Regions from separate parts of the Calderihabitans maritimus genome, predicted to be linked through region 3. Evidence: riboswitches for the same ligand, from Rfam matches in the RefSeq annotation. Region 3 holds a riboswitch; each other region holds the start of a gene.
The links. A riboswitch is a leader RNA that binds a small molecule or an ion and turns the genes downstream of it on or off. The one in region 3 is predicted to bind cyclic di-GMP.

Region 1 (5,586 bases), on a different contig from region 3:
GTGTCCAGGCGAAGTTAAAGGTAAAAGACATGCCTTTTCTAATGGGACAGGGGTTATACTTGGATTCCGAACACCTGGGGATGGATGACTACATAGAGGAAGCCATTAAGCATGGTACTCTTTCTGTCGGATTTATCGGGCTGGCGGAAACGCTAACCGCGCTGACCGGCAAACACCACGGGGAGTCCGAGGAAGCCCAGAAACTCGGCCTGGAAATTGTGGCTTACATGCGCAAGAAGGTAGATGAAGCTGCCGAGGAGTACAATCTTAACTACACCCTTTTGGCTACTCCTGCGGAAGGCCTCTCGGGGAGATTTGTAAGCATGGACCGGGAAGAATATGGTGAAATCCCCGGAGTTACAGATAAAGAATATTACACCAATTCTTTCCATGTACCGGTCAGCTTTCCTATAAGCATGTTTGATAAAATTTCTATAGAAGGGCCTTACCATAAGTATACCAATGCAGGACATATCAGTTATGTGGAGCTGGCCTCGCCACCTCTTCACAACCTGGAGGCAGTGGAAACCATATTACGTCATATGAAAGAATGCGATATGGGTTACGCAGGAATTAACTTCCCCATTGATTTTTGTAACGGTTGCAGCCAGCTGGGTGTAATTAACGAAGATAGCTGCCCGGCATGCGGTTCCCCGGATATCAAGCGGGTAAGACGCATAACCGGATATTTCAGCACGGTGGACAGGTTTAATGATGCCAAACGGGCTGAGTTGAGAGATCGTAGGCCGCATATGTAAACGTAAACTTAAGGAGCGGGTAATATGAAACTGAGAATTGCCGGGATCGTGAGGGAAAGTGTGGTAGACGGTCCGGGTATTCGGCTGGTGATTTTTGCTCAGGGGTGTCCCCATTGCTGCCCCGGATGCCACAATCCCGAAACCCACGACCCCTTGGGCGGACAGGAGACGACGGTAGAAGAAATTGTTGAGCAGGTGCGCCAGTCACGGTTTATCCGAGGGGTCACCTTTTCGGGCGGGGAGCCTTTCTACCAGGCGGAAGCCTTCAGCCTTTTAGGGCGCCGGATCAAAGAACTGGGCAAAGATATTGTTACTTATACCGGTTACACTTTCGAAGAGATCCTGGCCCTCGCGGAGATCAACCCATATTTTGGGGAACTTTTGCAGGTTAGCGACTGGTTGGTGGACGGGCCTTTTATCCTGGCGGAAAGGGACTTGAATTTACCCTTCCGGGGATCCCGTAACCAGCGGATAATTGACGTGCGGCGTTCTTTAAGGCAGGGGAAGGCAGTACCGGCAGAAATTGCGTGACCCATACCACTGGCTGGCGAACAGCTACTGCCCAGTCCACAGGGCGGTAGCTGTTTGTTGGTGTATCTACAATGTTCCGCCTATTCAACTTAACCGGATAAAGGCAAACTTGTCGAAAGACAAGGACGCAAAGCCACGGGCCTAAGCTATAAACTATGGTAGCCGGGTTGTCGAAAAAATTTTGAGTATTGATCGCATGTTTTCGGTATTACCCGACCTCATGCGGTTTTGATTTCCCCTCTCTTTTCCTTTGCCCTTTGTAGACGAATCATTACCCCATCGGCTTCGATGCATAGCTTCAGGGCTACTTCTTTTCCAGCGGGAGCTTCGCCATCTTTAAAAACCGCCGCCCTTTTTTCTTCCCCTTCCTGGTGACGAATATTTAACATGAGACCTCAACTCCTTTCGATTTGTTTTATGGGGTTTTTCGGGTGAGGTCTCTTTTCTTTCTCGGGGGCTATTCCCCTTCCGTTACTTATTAAAATTACGGCCATACCATTTTATGGTATGGGTAAAAGTATATAAAAAATTTTATTGAAATTTTTAAAAATCTTATTGAAATTTTTGAAACGATCAGCTATTATTAATTATAAACAATCAAAAAAAATCAAAAACAGTCAATAATGTGCATCAAATACGAAAGGAAAGGGGTGAGTAGGTGTCATTGTACAGTGAAGAGCGAAAAAAAATTATTTTGGATTATATCCAAAATCATGGGAGGGCTTCCGTACAGGAGCTCACGGAAGTTGTACAGGTCTCCGAATCGACAATTCGTCGTGATCTTAAAGAACTGAAAGAAGCCAGGCTCATAAAACGAACACACGGCGGTGCTTTATCTTTACAAAGCGTAAATTTTGAGCCTACCCTTGGTGAAAAAGAAGTAACTTTTCTAAAAGAAAAGCGTGCAGTTGCTAAAAAAGCGGTGGAACTGATCGAAGAGGGAGACACGATTTTACTGGATGCCGGTACAACCACCTTTGAGTTGGCCAAAGAATTAAAATCTTTTTCAAAATTAACCGTTGTAACAAATGCTGTTAATATTATCCAAGAATTACTTACTCACCCGGGGATTGAACTGGTAGTAGTAGGCGGCATACTAAGAAAAGAAACTCTTGCGATGGTCGGGCCTATAGCTGAACAAGCCTTAAGCATGATTCGTGTTGACAAATTGTTTTTAGCTACAAACGGAATAGATGTAGAAGCAGGTCTGACAACTCCTAATTTAATAGAAGCAGCTACAAAAAGAAAAATGATAAGTATAGCAAAGCAGGTTATTTTATTAACAGACCATAGTAAAGTTGGGGTAATATCTCATGCCAAAATAGCCGATATTAATGAAATCAATCAAATTATTTTAGATGATGCAGTAGACGAGCACTTTAGCAGTCAAATTAAAGCATTGGGTGTTGGGATACATCTTGTTCACCCATAGGAGGAAACATATGTTGCCAAAAGTTGTAACCGTCACGCTTAACCCGGCGCTGGACAAAACGATCATCATTCCTCGATTGGATGTAGGGGGGCTAAACCGTGTCGAACAGATGCGCCTAGATCCCGGTGGAAAAGGTGTTAATGTAGCAAAGGTACTAAAGAAGTTTGCTATTGATGTAATTGCTACCGGATTTATCGGGAATTCTCAAGGGGGGGTTATTCAAAAAAGTTTAAAAGACCTAGGGATAAAAACAGAGTTTGTGGAAGTTCAGGGGGTAACTCGTACCAATTTAAAAATTGTTGATAACCAAACGAAATTGACAACTGAAATTAATGAACCTGGTTTTGAAGTATCAGCCGAAGATTTAACTAAATTTCGGGAGAAATTATCTAACCTTCTACAGGATGCTTCCTTTCTTATACTTGGGGGAAGCTTGCCGCGTGGAGTTCCAGAAGATATTTATAAAGATTACATCACCCTTGCCAAGGGGAAAAATGTAAAATCAATCTTGGATGCCGACGGAAAGGCACTAAAGGAAGGCATTAAAGCACGCCCTTTTGCGGTGAAACCCAACATCCATGAGCTTGAACAGTTAGTAGGACGTTCGCTGCCAACCGAACAGGACATTGTTACCGCCGGCCAAGAGCTGATTCATGAAGGGGTTACGGTTGTTGTTGTTTCCATGGGCAGCAAGGGATCGATCGTTCTGGACAAAAAAGAAGCTTATCGCGTAACACCTTTCCCAATTACTCCGCAGAGTACTGTCGGAGCGGGAGATTCGATGGTTGCTGCTATGACTTATGCCTTCCTGGAAAATAAATTATTGGAAGAAGTAGCGCGGTGGGCTACCGCTGCAGGTACGGTAACGGCTTCTAAGGCAGGCACGGAAGTATGTTCCTTTGCCGAAGTGCAGCGTTTATTAAATGATGTAAATGTTACAAGGATCCAACTTTAAAAAGCATCAAGACAAGGAGGAAAGAATATTATGAAGAAAATTTTAGCAGTTACGGCGTGTCCCACTGGTATTGCACACACATACATGGCGGCTGAAGCGTTAAAAAAAGCAGCTGAGGAAAAAAATATAGAAATAAAGGTGGAGACCCGCGGGGCCGTTGGTGTTGAAAACGCTTTAACCGAAGAGGATATCGCGGAAGCTCATGCCATCATAATTGCGGCAGATACTGATGTGGATGAGGGGCGCTTTCGAGGCAAGCCTGTGGTAAAGGCTTCAGTTGGTGAGGCCATTAAAAATCCTGGTAAACTGTTAGATGAAGCGTTGGACAAAAAGCCTACATCACAGGACTATATTGCAGAAATACAAAAAACCAAAGCCGAGCGCACTGCACAGCGTACAGGTGTTTATAAGCACTTAATGAACGGTGTTTCCTACATGATACCGCTGGTGGCCGCCGGGGGACTTATTATTGCAATTTCATTTATCTTTGGCATTGAAGCCTTTAAAGAAGAAGGTACCCTTGCTGCCGCTTTAATGGATATCGGGGGCGGTTCAGCCTTTGCTTTGATGGTACCGGTTCTGGCAGGTTTTATTGCATATTCCATTGCCGAAAAGCCTGGTCTTGCACCTGGACTGGTAGGTGGTATGCTGGCGTCCAAAATTGGAGCCGGGTTCCTGGGCGGAATTATTGCCGGTTTTATTGCCGGATACATTGCTAAATGGTTAAAAGATGCCATCAAACTGCCAAAGAACCTGGAAGGCTTAAAACCCATCTTAATTATACCTTTCTTGGGAACATTAGCAACCGGTCTGCTTATGATTTATGTCGTCGGCGGTCCGGTAAAGGCTATTATGGATGGTCTGACCAAGTGGCTGTCTGGATTAACCGGAGCCAATGCCGTTATCCTTGGTTTAATTCTGGGAGCTATGATGGCCTTTGATATGGGTGGCCCGGTAAATAAAGCCGCTTACACCTTTGCTGTGGGGCTTTTGGGAAGCGAAATTTACGGGCCGATGGCTGCTGTAATGGCTGCAGGTATGACACCGCCGTTAGGGCTGTGGTTGGCAACGCTTCTTGCTCCGAAAAAGTACACGCCGGAAGAAAGGGAAGCGGGAAAAGCAGCTGCTGCTCTTGGAATTTCCTTTATTACAGAAGGAGCAATACCCTTTGCTGCGGCTGACCCGTTCCGTGTCATTCCGGCCATTATGGTCGGTTCCGCAGTAACAGGTGCGTTGTCTATGTTATTTGGGGCAACTCTGCGAGCGCCCCACGGAGGGATTTTTGTCTTACTAATTCCACATGCTGTAGGCAACTTGTTCATGTATGCCGTTTCTATCATTATAGGAACGATAGTTACCGCGATACTGGTCAATCTATTAAAACGTCCTATAGATGTTAATAAAGTATAAGTTGAGTCGGAGGGTAAGAAACGTGAAATTAGTGGAAATCATTAGTAAAGAAACCATTGACCTGTCCCTTGATGCTGACGATAAGGAAGAATGCATTGAAAAAATGGTTGAGAAGATGGTAAAAAGCGGGGCTGTCAAAAATAAAGATACCTATTTGCAAGCGGTATTAGAACGTGAGGAAAAGGGTTCAACTGGCGTTGGATTTGGTGTGGCCATCCCCCACGGCAAATCTGAAGGGGTGGCTGCACCGGCGTTGGGTTTTGCTAAATTGGCCCGGCCCATCGATTGGCACTCCCTTGACGGCTATCCAGTATCCATTGTCTTTTTAATTGCCGTTCCCGAAGAGCAGGCAGGTAATGAACATCTGCAAATCTTAGCTGCAATTGCTCGAAAACTAATGCACGAAGAATTTCGCAATCAGCTTAAGGAAGCAAAATCACCGGAAGAAGTTATACAGGTATTAGAGACAATTTAAAGGGAGGGCTTCACATGGTTAAAAA
Region 2 (5,586 bases), on a different contig from region 3:
GTTTTGTTATAAGGAAGTTTTGGAGGGTCACCCTTCCATTGATTATGTAGTGCGAGGAGAGGGGGAGTATACTCTTCCTCATCTGCTGGAGGTTCTAGAAAGCGGTGGTAACCCGGCAGAAGTACCGGGAGTTGCTTTGCGAAGAGGTAATGAGGTCTTGGTTACCCCGGACCGGGGGTTTATTCAAAACCTCGATGAGCTCACACCTGCCTGGGATCTGTTGGATTGGGAAGATTACACCTTTTACGTGTATCCGGGATCGCGGCTGGCTATTATTTCTACCTCCCGGGGCTGCAAGCATACCTGTAAGTTCTGTTCTCAGCAAAAATTTTGGCGGCAGACCTGGCGAGCTCGCAGCCCTGGGAATGTACTGACCGAAATTGAATACCTGGTGAAAGAGTATGGGGTAGACATTTTTTTTATCGCCGATGAGTATCCTACAGCGGACCGGGAACGCTGGGAGAACATCCTGGACGGTTTGATTTCTAAGAAATTGAACGCTCTGTTTCTCATTGAAACCCGGGTAGATGATATCATTCGGGATGAAGACATTATAGACAAATACCGGCGGGCAGGCATTATTCATATTTACGTGGGGATTGAAGCTACCAGCCAGGGTATTCTGGATAAGTTTAGCAAGGGCATTCAGGAAAGTGATTCCAAAAGAGCGCTGGACATTATCCACCGGGCGGGGATAGTTTCGGAGACATCGTTTGTTTTAGGGACACCTGATGAAACACCGGAAAGTATCAAGCAGACGCTGGCCATGGCCAAGGCCTACAACCCCGATTTTGCCCATTTTCTGCTGCTTGCTCCCTGGCCCTATGCTGATATGTATGAGGAGGTAAAGAACTACGTGGCTACTTATGATTATGCTAAGTACAACCTGGTTGAACCGGTAATTAAGCCTGAGGCTATGACTACCGACGAGTTGTTTCAAAAGGTTTTGGAATGTTACCGTTCATTTTACTTTGGTAAAATTCCGGAATGGACCTCTTTGAAAAATGAGTTCAAGCGCCGCTATGCCATTCAGTGTATGCGTGCCATTATGGACAATTCCTTTCTGCAGAAGCATGTGCTCAGTCTAGGCAGGATGCCCAAAATGGTTCGGGATCTGCTTAAACTTTTGGATTAATAAGGAAGTTCCTGGTGAAAAGAGAAAAAATCGTTGAAAATTGTTGAGAAAATACTTGAAATTAATAGCAAATTTAATTATTATTATGTAAAGAAGATTAAAAAATTAATAATATTGTGCTAAGGGCAAACCTGTCGAAAGGCAGGGACGCAAAGCTACAGGGTCTAAGGCCGTAGGGCTATGACAGCCAGCTGCCACGGATAGAAGAGGGCTATCTCGGATGGGGTAGCTTTTTTTTACGGCGGGCCAACTGCTTGTTATGGCAGCTCTCGCATGCACCCCGGTTGTTCTGCCGTAGCAGGGTGCTCGAGGTGCTGGTGCTACCAAGTCATGGGTGTCAGAAGCTTACCCGCGACGGCGAGAACCGTACGACGACGGCAGCACCGGTAGAAGCAATCACCTGTTGCGGAGGGACTATCGGGGTGTCTGCATGTAATAAGAAGTAGTGTTTTCAAGGATGAATAACCTTCGTAACAGGGCGAGTGATGTCATGATGATAGATTTGAGAGGCACCGTTCGGGCAGGGCGGCTGACTCTAACGGTTCTGGTATTAATGGCTTTGGGGAGTTTATTACGCATTTCTACGGGGTTTGGGCAGTATTATCCTGAACCCCACGGCAGCTATACATCCGATACGCAGTTTTGCGCTCAGTGCCATACCAGTCACGGGGCGGAAGGGGAAAAGCTAATTAACGAAAGTTCGGTAACCGACCTTTGTTACGTCTGCCACAGCACAGTGGGACAGAGTGTTTATGACCAGGTATATGATGAGTTTTCCAAAACGTACCGCCATCCCGTTCCGGAACAAGTTATCAGTTGCAATAACTGTCATAATCCTCACCTCACTCCAGTCAGCTCCCCCAGGATTCTACAGGCCAGTGTGAACGAGACGGTGTATTACCAGGGAGGAGGGGAAAAGTTTTGCTGGTCCTGCCACCCGGCCGAAGAAACCTATTATCCTCAGGACGGTAGTGGTCACGATGCTGGCAGTTTGGAACCGGTTTCAGGTACCGGTATTAGTTGTAACGGTTGTCACGAGCAGCACGGCAGCCAGTATCCTTATTTGTTATATTTGGATAACGACCGCACTCTGTGTTACGATTGCCATTCAGCCAGCTCAGGGAGCGGCTGGGAAGGGAAGAGTGTGTACGAGGATACTTATATCAATGCGCATGAAAGTTACGAATGCAGTTCCTGTCATGATCCTCACGGCGGCCCGGAAGAAAAGTATCTTATTGCTTCCTATGATATGAATGCGAGTGTTAACCGTAGCGTGTACTTCGACGCTAATGATTTTAAGACCTGTTTCCGGAGCAACTGTCATACTGAGACGGAAATTTTGGGGTCAGGCAGCGGTTTCTATGACGACCAGTACAACCGCAACCTCCACGAGTTACATCTGGACGATACCAGTAAGGGCACGGCTGTCTGCCGTGAATGCCACCGCCCGCATGGACCTCTTACGGCGGAAAACCCCTATGAGAAGCACCTGGTAGGATTTCCCGCCGGTACGGTTTCAGCATATATTTATGATGACCCCACTTACAAGCACAATTACAATAGCATTGAGGGCGGTGCTTGTTTTCTGAGCTGTCACGACGTGAACCATGATGAAACAAATAGCGTCTACCGTAACGTATATTAAACTTAACGAGCAACTGCCGCGGGCAGTTGCTCCCTTTTTGGGGGAGAAACGGTGAAAAAAGGAGATCGTATTTGGCTGATAGCAGTGCTGGGATTGCTTATTCTAACCGCCGTAATCTCCTATATTTACGCAGGCTTGGTAAAGATGGAAGCAGGGTTGGAGAGGCGGAGGCAGAATGAAGAGAAGCAAGAGGCGTTCAACCGTGTGCCTCAATACCGGGGAAGTATTGGCGGGCACGGGGAGTACAGGCTTATTCGACCGGTAGGCGTTTACGTGGACGAAGTCGGGAATGTATATGTCTCGGATGCGGGCAGGGGCAGAGTGGAGGTTTTTAGCGCCTCCGGTGAACACATGCGTAGTTTCACGCCACCGGGAAGATCGAGCGACAGCTATCTATACGGTATAGTGAAGCGGGGGGACAATATCCTGGTCGCGGATGCCGGGAGAGAGGTTGTTTTTGAGCTGGGTTTTTCCGAAAAAGCCCGGGAAGTAGTGGTAAAAGATAAGCTGGGTACGGTGCGGCCGGGAGCCGTAGTGATAGACGGCAAGGGTCAGACAATTTTATCGGACCTGAAAGGGCACCGCGTCGTTATCCTGGACGAGAAGAACCGGGTGCTCAAAAGCTTGGGAAAGAAAGCAGGGGAGCCAGGGATATTACAGTATCCCCACGGGATAGCGGTAGACACGCAAGGAAGGTTATGGGTAACGGATGCGGGCAACCGGCGCATTCAGGTGTTTGACGCCCGAGGGAAGGTGAAATTTACGGTTGACGGAACCGCAAACGGTGGTCGACCTTTTGTCGCTTTGCGCGGAGTAGCTGTGGATGAATTAGGCAGAGTCATGGCGGTGGACGCTTTGGCGGGAGTGATCCGCGTTTTTAATCTTAAGGGAGAGGAAATATTCAGCTTTGGTAGGGACTTAAAATTCCCGATGGGGATTTTTGTCCGGGAGGGTAAGATATTTATTGCTGATACCGGTAACGGAAGGATTCAAATTTGGGAATAGAAAACATTTTTAGACTGGAAGCAGGAAATGCCTGACAAATCTCGAATAAGTTAACCGATTGCTTGTTACAACTTTCTCAAACCGGGTTAATATTCTAAAGAGATAATGTTATAATTAGAGGGACATTATTTCCCGAGTTAGGATGATAGGATGACCAGTTATTACCCGGTCTTTTTTGACCTTTCCCGGAGACCTTGCCTGGTGGTGGGCGGGGGAAAGGTTGCGGAACGAAAAGTTAGAGATTTGCTGAGGGCCGGGGCGGCGGTTACCGTAATCAGTCCCCAGCTGACCGGTGGACTGGAAGAGCTGGCCCGCCGTGGCGCCATCCAGTATCTGGCGCGACCCTACCAGGCCGGAGATGTGGAAGGGTATTTCCTGGTGGTCAGCGCTACCGGTGACAAAAGCGTTAACGAGCAGGTAGCCCGGGAATGCCATGCGCGAGACATACCGGTGAATGTAGTAGACGCTCCCGCTTTGTGTACATTTATAGTTCCGGCCGTATTGCGTCGGGGTTCGCTGGCCATTGCCGTGTCCACCGGGGGTAAAAGTCCGTACCTGGCCGGAAAAATCAAAAAAAAGCTGGAAGAAGAGTTTGGCCCGGAGTACGCCGAGCTTACCGACCTGCTGGGAGAAGTGCGAGATGAGGTTCTGAAGGCCTGTCAGGACCCCCTTAAGAGGAAAGAAGTTTTTCGCTGTCTGGTAGAGAGTGACCTGCTGGAATTGATCAAGCAGGGGAACAAAAAAATGATAAGGGAGCGGATAAGTAGATGTTTATCCTTACGGTAGGTTTAAATCACAAAACGGCTCCTGTGGAGGTGCGGGAGAAACTGGCCTTTTCGGAAGAAAGCTTACCGGAGGCACTGGCAGAATTAAAAGAACAGCCGCAGATTGAGGGCTGCGTGATTCTGTCTACGTGCAACCGGACGGAGCTGTATGCGGCTACAACGGACGTAGAGGCCGGCTTGGCCAGCCTGCACACATTCCTGAGCCGGCGATGTAACATGCCCCTGACTGAACTGCGGGAGTTTCTCTACACCCATACCCTTTATGACGCGGTCCGGCACCTTTTTCGGGTGGCATCGGGACTGGATTCCATGGTTTTGGGTGAGACGGAGATACTGGGGCAGGTCAGAGATGCCTACCAGATAGCATGTGACCATTCAGCTACTAACGGTGTGCTTAACACTTTCTTCCAGCAGGCTATCACGGTGGGTAAGCGGGTAAGGACGGAAACCAAAATTGACCAGAACCCTGTTTCCATCAGTTATACGGCAGTAGAGTTGGTACGGCAACAGTTAGAGGATTTATCCGGCCTGACCGCTCTGATTGTTGGCGCTGGCGAAATGGGTGAGTTGACGGTAAAACACCTGGTAGCCAACGGGATATCCCGCATTCTGGTGGCCAACCGATCTTATGAAAGAGCCGTTCGCCTGCCTGAACGGTTCCAGGGGGAAGCCGTTGAATTCTCCCAACTGTTGGAGCGGATGAAAGAAGCCGATGTAGTTGTGAGCTGTACCGCCGCAACTCATTATATAATTAAGCGAGACGACATAGCTAGAGTCATGAGAGAACGAGAGGGACAACCCATGTTTTTAATTGATATTGCGGTACCCCGGGATATTGAGCCGGAGGTTGGGGGGATTGAAGGGGTTACCCTGTACGACATCGACGGTTTGAAGAACGTGGTGGACCGCAACCTGGAGCAGAGAAGGAAAGCGGCGGAGAAAGCAGAAAAGATTATTGAGGAAGAGATCGAAAGCTTTTTCAAGTGGTTGGGTTCCCTGTTCGTAGTACCAACTAT
Region 3 (5,586 bases):
GGAGTAGATATAGCAGCTTCTTATGGAAACGGAGTATATGCCTATGCTGAGGGTAAGGTGGTTTACGCTGGGTGGGCAGGAGGCTACGGAAAGGTGATTTTCATCGATCACGGTAACGGCCTGGAGACCCGGTATGCCCACCTGTCGCGGATATATGTAAAGGTAGGTGAGAAGGTAAGGGCAGGCCAGCGCATCGGTGCCGTGGGGAGTACGGGTAGGAGTACCGGACCGCATCTTCATTTTGAGGTGCGGGTCAATGGCCGGCCACAAAGTCCGTGGAAATACCTGTAGGACAGCACCCGAAGGGGTGCTTTTTTTTATGCTCTGACGGCTGTTGGGCATGAGAGCGGTCTGTACCGTTCGGATCCCTTTTTCATAGTATATATTGAAGCATTATATGCCTGTTATGGATGGGAAAGGAGAGATATTATGAACGGGTATTTTCAAGGCCATTATCCATATCCACCGGGTATGCCCGGGGAATATCCTTGGAAGCCTCCGATGGAATTGCCGCCGGGAATAAAGCTGGCCGAAGCCTATGTGCCCTGGCAAAAGTACACCAAGACTTTCAGTCCCGGTGAAGCTTTGCAAAAAGGGACTCTGTTCCCGGAGCTGTATCGACCCTACGAATATTAGGGATGGAGTGAGGAAACCTTGAGAAGAAAACAGGTGGAAATGTTAAGGGTTATTCAGGAACTGGAGTTCGTCGCGGTGGACCTGAGCCTTTATCTGGACACTCATCCGGAAGACAACCGGGCGCTAGAGCATTACAACCGGGTCACAGAGCAGTTAAACCTCCGGAAACGGGAGTATGAGCAGATTTTCGGTCCTCTGGCGGTCTACGGTTTTTCTCCCAGCCAGTATCCCTGGCGCTGGATTGAGGAACCTTGGCCCTGGGAAATTGATTATTGAGAAAGGGGGATATTATGTGGGTTTATGAAAAAAAACTACAATACCCGGTTCGAGTTTCCAAATGTGACGTTCGGATGGCCAAATACCTCATCACCCAATATGGTGGACCGGACGGCGAGCTGTCCGCGGCTCTGCGATATCTTAACCAGAGATATACCATGCCTACCGGCCGGGCCAAAGCATTGCTCACCGATATCGGAACTGAGGAACTGGCCCATTTGGAGATTATTGCTACCATGGTATACAAATTGCTGAAAGGGGTCCCGCCGGAGAAGTTGAAAGAGGCAGGTTTAGGAGCTCACTATGCTCAGCATGACAGCGCCTTGTTTTTAAGTGATGCCAACGGAGTACCGTGGACGGCGGCGTATATTCAGGCCCATGGCGACCCGGTGGCCGACCTGCATGAAGATATGGCGGCGGAGCAAAAAGCCCGAGCTACTTACGAGCACCTTATCCGCTTGACCGATGATCCGGACCTGAAGGACGGTTTGAGGTTTTTGCGAGAAAGGGAAGTAGTCCACTTTCAGCGTTTCGGGGAAGCGCTGGATCATGTTCAGGGTTACTTAAATGACAAGAAATTTTATTAAAGTTATAAATTATTTTAATTTTACCATAAATTATTAATTTTATGAGGAAATGTTTCCCAAAAATGCTTGAAATAGATGGTAAGTATGGTATAATTACTGACAAAGAACAACAAAAAAACTCAAAATTTGTGTACAAGGGCAAACCTGTCGAAAGGCAGGGGCGCAAAGCTACAGGGTCTAAGGCCGTAAGGCTATGACAGCCAGCTGCCACGGGTAGAAGAGGGCTACCCCGGAATATGGGGTGCCTTTTTGTTTAAATAAGTGGCTTCGCAAAGATTGGTTTAACGGGGTGGATTTTGGTATTACAATCAAATAATTCAAAGTAAAAATCTCGTGTTAAGGGCAAACCTGTCGAAAGGCAGGGGCGCAAAGCTACAGGGTCTAAGGCCGCAAGGCTATGACAGCCAGCTGCCACGGGTAGAAGGAGGCTACCCCGGCAGGGTAGCCTTTTTTTTAAAAAAACAGCCGGAATAGCCGGTGGGCAGGGAAAGGGGGAGAGCCATGAAAAAAAGACGGATTTTGCATCGACTGGTTTCCCTGCGCAAGGAGACCGGGGTGTTGCTTCTGTTTTTACTGATTTTTGAACTGGATGCCGTAGTGTTTCCTCACACTTCTCTGGCGGCAATGTATGCTTTGCCGCTTCTGCTGGCCAGTAGATTGGCTTCGGAAATTATGGTAGCCGGTTTGCTCATGATGGCAATCGTTTACGGAATTGTTTTTGACCCTTACGTACACACAGGGCAGGAAATACTGGTCCGTTATTCCATGATGTCAGCCGTATATGCTGCCGTTATTGTAGCCGGTTACAAAATGAAAAAGAATGCTGCGCGATGGGAGAAGGAAAAAAGCCGTCTGGAAGAACTTAACTCACAGTTGGCCCAGGTTACAGAAGATGTAACCATGGCTCTCGTGGAGGCCATTGAAGCGAAAGACAAGTACCTGGAAGGCCACTCGAGGAAAGTAGCTCACCTGGCTCGATGGGTAGCCCGTTTTATGAAATTGCGGCCGGAGGAAATTGATAACGTGTACTGGGCTGCGTTGTTGCATGACATCGGAAAGATAGGTGTGCCGGAAAGTATACTCAATAAAACGGACAGGCTTACCGCTTCTGAATGGTACCAGGTACAGCAGCACCCTATCATCGGCGCGGAAATACTATCGCGGGTTCCCTCCCTGCAGGCGGTGGTCCCCAGTGTTCTCCACCACCACGAGCGTTACGACGGAAAGGGTTATCCCAAGAGGTTGAAAGGTACGGAGATCCCGCTGGGGGCCCGGATAATAGCCGTGGTCGATGCCTTCGAGGCCATGACTTCTGACCGTAGTTACCGTAAAGGTATGTCTAATGAAAAAGCCATTGAAGAGTTGAAACGTTGTGCCGGGACCCAGTTTGACCCCCGAATTGTGGAAGCGTTTATCAAATGTTTCATGGAAAGAGGAGAAGACCAAGTGGAAAGAAGCTTGAAAGTGGTCTAAAAGGAACGAAAGGATGGAAGGACCTTGGCGAGGAAAAGAAGGAATTTAGCAGATTTATATCACTCGCTCAGTATTGGGGTTACGGCGGTTACCCTCCTGCTCGCGGGCACCGGCTTTATTATAGTAAAATCTCACAGCGGTGAAAGCTGGAACCAGCGGGAGGAAATTATTTTGCTTATTTCCCTTGTGATTTTTGTGCTTAATGCTGCTGCTTTATGGGTCAAAGCTGTTTCCGTTCGAACAACGGAGCGGGAATCTGCCCACCGGGCAACGGATTGGTGGCCGCATTCAGACCCTTTAACCGGTCTGCCCCGGCACCGTTGGTTCGTCGACTATCTGGAAGAAAAACTTGCCGACGGAAATAATAATCGAAAAACGGCAGTTATCTTGCTTGATATAGATAATTTTAAATTGTTTAATCAAACTATGGGCTACCGTCAAGGTGATCAGTTGCTCAAAAGCGTCTCGGAGGTCGTAAGACAAAACTTACGACGGGGCGATGTAGTCTGCCGTTACGGCGCCGATGAACTAGGCATCATTGCCCCGTGCGACTCTTTGGAGGAAGCGAGAGCGTTAGGCAGCCGTTTAGCGGCGGAAATTGAGAGTTGTCCTTTTGGATGTCTAGAGCAACTTCCCGGAGGCATAATAACGGTTTCGGTAGGAGTTGCCGTTTCCCCTGATCACGGGGAAAGCAGCCAGGAGCTTTTAAAACATGCGGAGGAAGCTCTGGAAAATGTCAAGCATCAGCAGTTGGACAAATATGCTATCTATTTTCCGGTTATTAAAGAACTGGAAAAAGGGCTGCTCGCTTCGGAAAAAGATTTTATTACCACCGTTAAGACTCTGCTTTCGCTAGTCAACGCCAAGGACCGTTACACCTACGGGCATACCCAGCGGGTATTGAGGTACGCCCTAATGATTGCCCGTAAACTGGGTCTTCCCGAAGAAGAGATCAAAATCATAGGCTACGGGGCGCTCCTCCATGATTTGGGAAAGGTATATGTCCCCAATATGCTGCTTAAGAAAAAAGGCAAACTGACCGAGGAAGAGTTCGACCTGGTGAAAAAACATCCGGTAATCGGGGCGGAGATTATCAAGCCAATTCGTTCTCTCCGTTCCGTTATCCCTGCCGTACTACACCACCATGAGCGTTATGACGGAAAGGGTTATCCTCAGGGGCTCAAAGGGAAAGAGATTCCCTTACATGCTCGTATAATGGCGGTGGCGGACAGTTTCGATGCGATGACCACCAACCGGCCTTACAGACCGGCCAAATCAGTACGGGAGGCGGTGGAAGAACTGCGGCGCTGTGCCGGAACCCAGTTTGACCCGGAAATTGTATGGGCGTTTATCGCCGCCCTGGAGGAAGATAAGGAATCACGCATCAGTTGAAAAAACTTTTTAGTCCAATCGTGCCAAGAGAGGAGGTAATTAGTGAAGGAAGAGTTTCGTTCCTGTTTTCAGTGCGTAGCCTTCAAGGTCTGTAATGAGATTGATGGGGAAAATACGGACCGACAAGAGGCGCGCCGGAAAGCGATTGAATGCCAAAAATTCTACAAAGGTCGGACTACGGACCTGGTTACGGTTTTGGGAAGAGATAAGAAAATGAGCAGGAAGAAAGCTTTTAAATTCAGCCTGCAGGGGAGGTTGAAATGGATCGATAGAAACACCGTTCAGTTTAAATAAAAAAGAACGGGGGACTCGGAGTGTCTCCCGTTCTTTCTTACGGGCAGCAAAAACAGAATTAGCGAGGCGTTAAAATTGAATCTTTCTGGGGACCTCAAAGGTGTAAATTCGGGCTCTAATGGACGGAATTTGGGGTTGACTGGTATATATTTAACTCTCAACTGCTATGGAAGGTGTTGACGGGAAGGGGAATAAGCAATAAGCTAAAAATATAACTGAATGAAGATTCATTCAGTTTTCCCGTTGCAAAAATTTTAGTAAATTAAACCTACAATAAATGTAAAGAAATCTTTACAGTGTATACGATCAAAACACTAGTTGGGCTGTAAATTGGTGATAGTCTAGCTAATCAAAAGAGTGTAAACGATCCAAGACACATTAAGGTAACAAAAGCGAACGGGAGTTTTTTTACAGGCGGGATTTTTAGGGGGTTAAGGTCGTGAAACAAATGGCACAGGATTTGCATAAGTATTGAGGATTGAGGAGGGAAGAGCCGCTCTGCAGTCCCGGGATGGCATTTTTAATTAAGTCGGTTTGGTCTGGGGGTGATGAATACCCTGAGCTTGGGTGAAATTTTGGGTACAGGCAGGTGTGCATTACTTAATGCTAAATAACATCAGCGGAAGACCTACGTGAGCGAAAGGAGGAAACCTGGTGAAGATTATAGTCTGTCTGAAACAAACTTTTGATACCGAGGCCAAGATTCAACTGACCGATGACGGGAAAATATCGGATGAAGGAGTTAGTTTGATTATTAACCCGTATGATGAGTTTGCGGTGGAAGAGGCCTTGAAGATCAAAGAGAATATGGGGGGAGAAGTAGTTGTTGTCTCCATAGGCAAAGAGAGGGCCCAGGAGGCTATCCGGCAGGCGTTGGCTATGGGGGCTGACCGGGGCATATTGATTACGGACGAGGCCCTAGAGGGGG

Region 1: it holds a riboswitch for cyclic di-GMP, as region 3 does, so the genes downstream of both, KKC1_RS05790 (DeoR/GlpR family DNA-binding transcription regulator) here and KKC1_RS10015 (HD-GYP domain-containing protein) in region 3, are expected to answer to the same signal.
Region 2: it holds a riboswitch for cyclic di-GMP, as region 3 does, so the genes downstream of both, KKC1_RS12065 (cytochrome c3 family protein) here and KKC1_RS10015 (HD-GYP domain-containing protein) in region 3, are expected to answer to the same signal.

What each region holds. Positions count from the first base shown of each region.
Region 1 covers NZ_BDGJ01000059.1:5,523-11,108, reverse strand. The annotation lists gene nrdD (anaerobic ribonucleoside-triphosphate reductase) at 1-758, shown strand, start outside; gene nrdG (anaerobic ribonucleoside-triphosphate reductase activating protein) at 783-1,289, shown strand; cyclic di-GMP riboswitch class I at 1,382-1,464, shown strand; partial or broken gene KKC1_RS15680 (ISLre2 family transposase) at 1,517-1,669, opposite strand; gene KKC1_RS05790 (DeoR/GlpR family DNA-binding transcription regulator) at 1,954-2,721, shown strand; gene pfkB (1-phosphofructokinase) at 2,732-3,676, shown strand; gene KKC1_RS05780 (PTS fructose transporter subunit IIC) at 3,707-5,086, shown strand; gene KKC1_RS05775 (PTS sugar transporter subunit IIA) at 5,109-5,561, shown strand; gene KKC1_RS05770 (HPr family phosphocarrier protein) at 5,576-5,586, shown strand, end outside.
Region 2 covers NZ_BDGJ01000164.1:40,172-45,757, forward strand. The annotation lists gene KKC1_RS12060 (B12-binding domain-containing radical SAM protein) at 1-1,135, shown strand, start outside; cyclic di-GMP riboswitch class I at 1,250-1,334, shown strand; gene KKC1_RS12065 (cytochrome c3 family protein) at 1,626-2,780, shown strand; gene KKC1_RS12070 (NHL repeat-containing protein) at 2,832-3,785, shown strand; gene KKC1_RS12075 (precorrin-2 dehydrogenase/sirohydrochlorin ferrochelatase family protein) at 3,936-4,571, shown strand; gene hemA (glutamyl-tRNA reductase) at 4,553-5,586, shown strand, end outside.
Region 3 covers NZ_BDGJ01000116.1:9,169-14,754, forward strand. The annotation lists gene KKC1_RS17070 (peptidoglycan DD-metalloendopeptidase family protein) at 1-291, shown strand, start outside; gene KKC1_RS10000 (spore coat associated protein CotJA) at 430-636, shown strand; gene KKC1_RS10005 (spore coat protein CotJB) at 676-912, shown strand; gene KKC1_RS10010 (manganese catalase family protein) at 927-1,499, shown strand; cyclic di-GMP riboswitch class I at 1,627-1,711, shown strand; cyclic di-GMP riboswitch class I at 1,831-1,915, shown strand; gene KKC1_RS10015 (HD-GYP domain-containing protein) at 2,001-2,972, shown strand; gene KKC1_RS10020 (bifunctional diguanylate cyclase/phosphohydrolase) at 2,997-4,364, shown strand; gene KKC1_RS10025 (hypothetical protein) at 4,407-4,658, shown strand; gene KKC1_RS10030 (electron transfer flavoprotein subunit beta/FixA family protein) at 5,313-5,586, shown strand, end outside.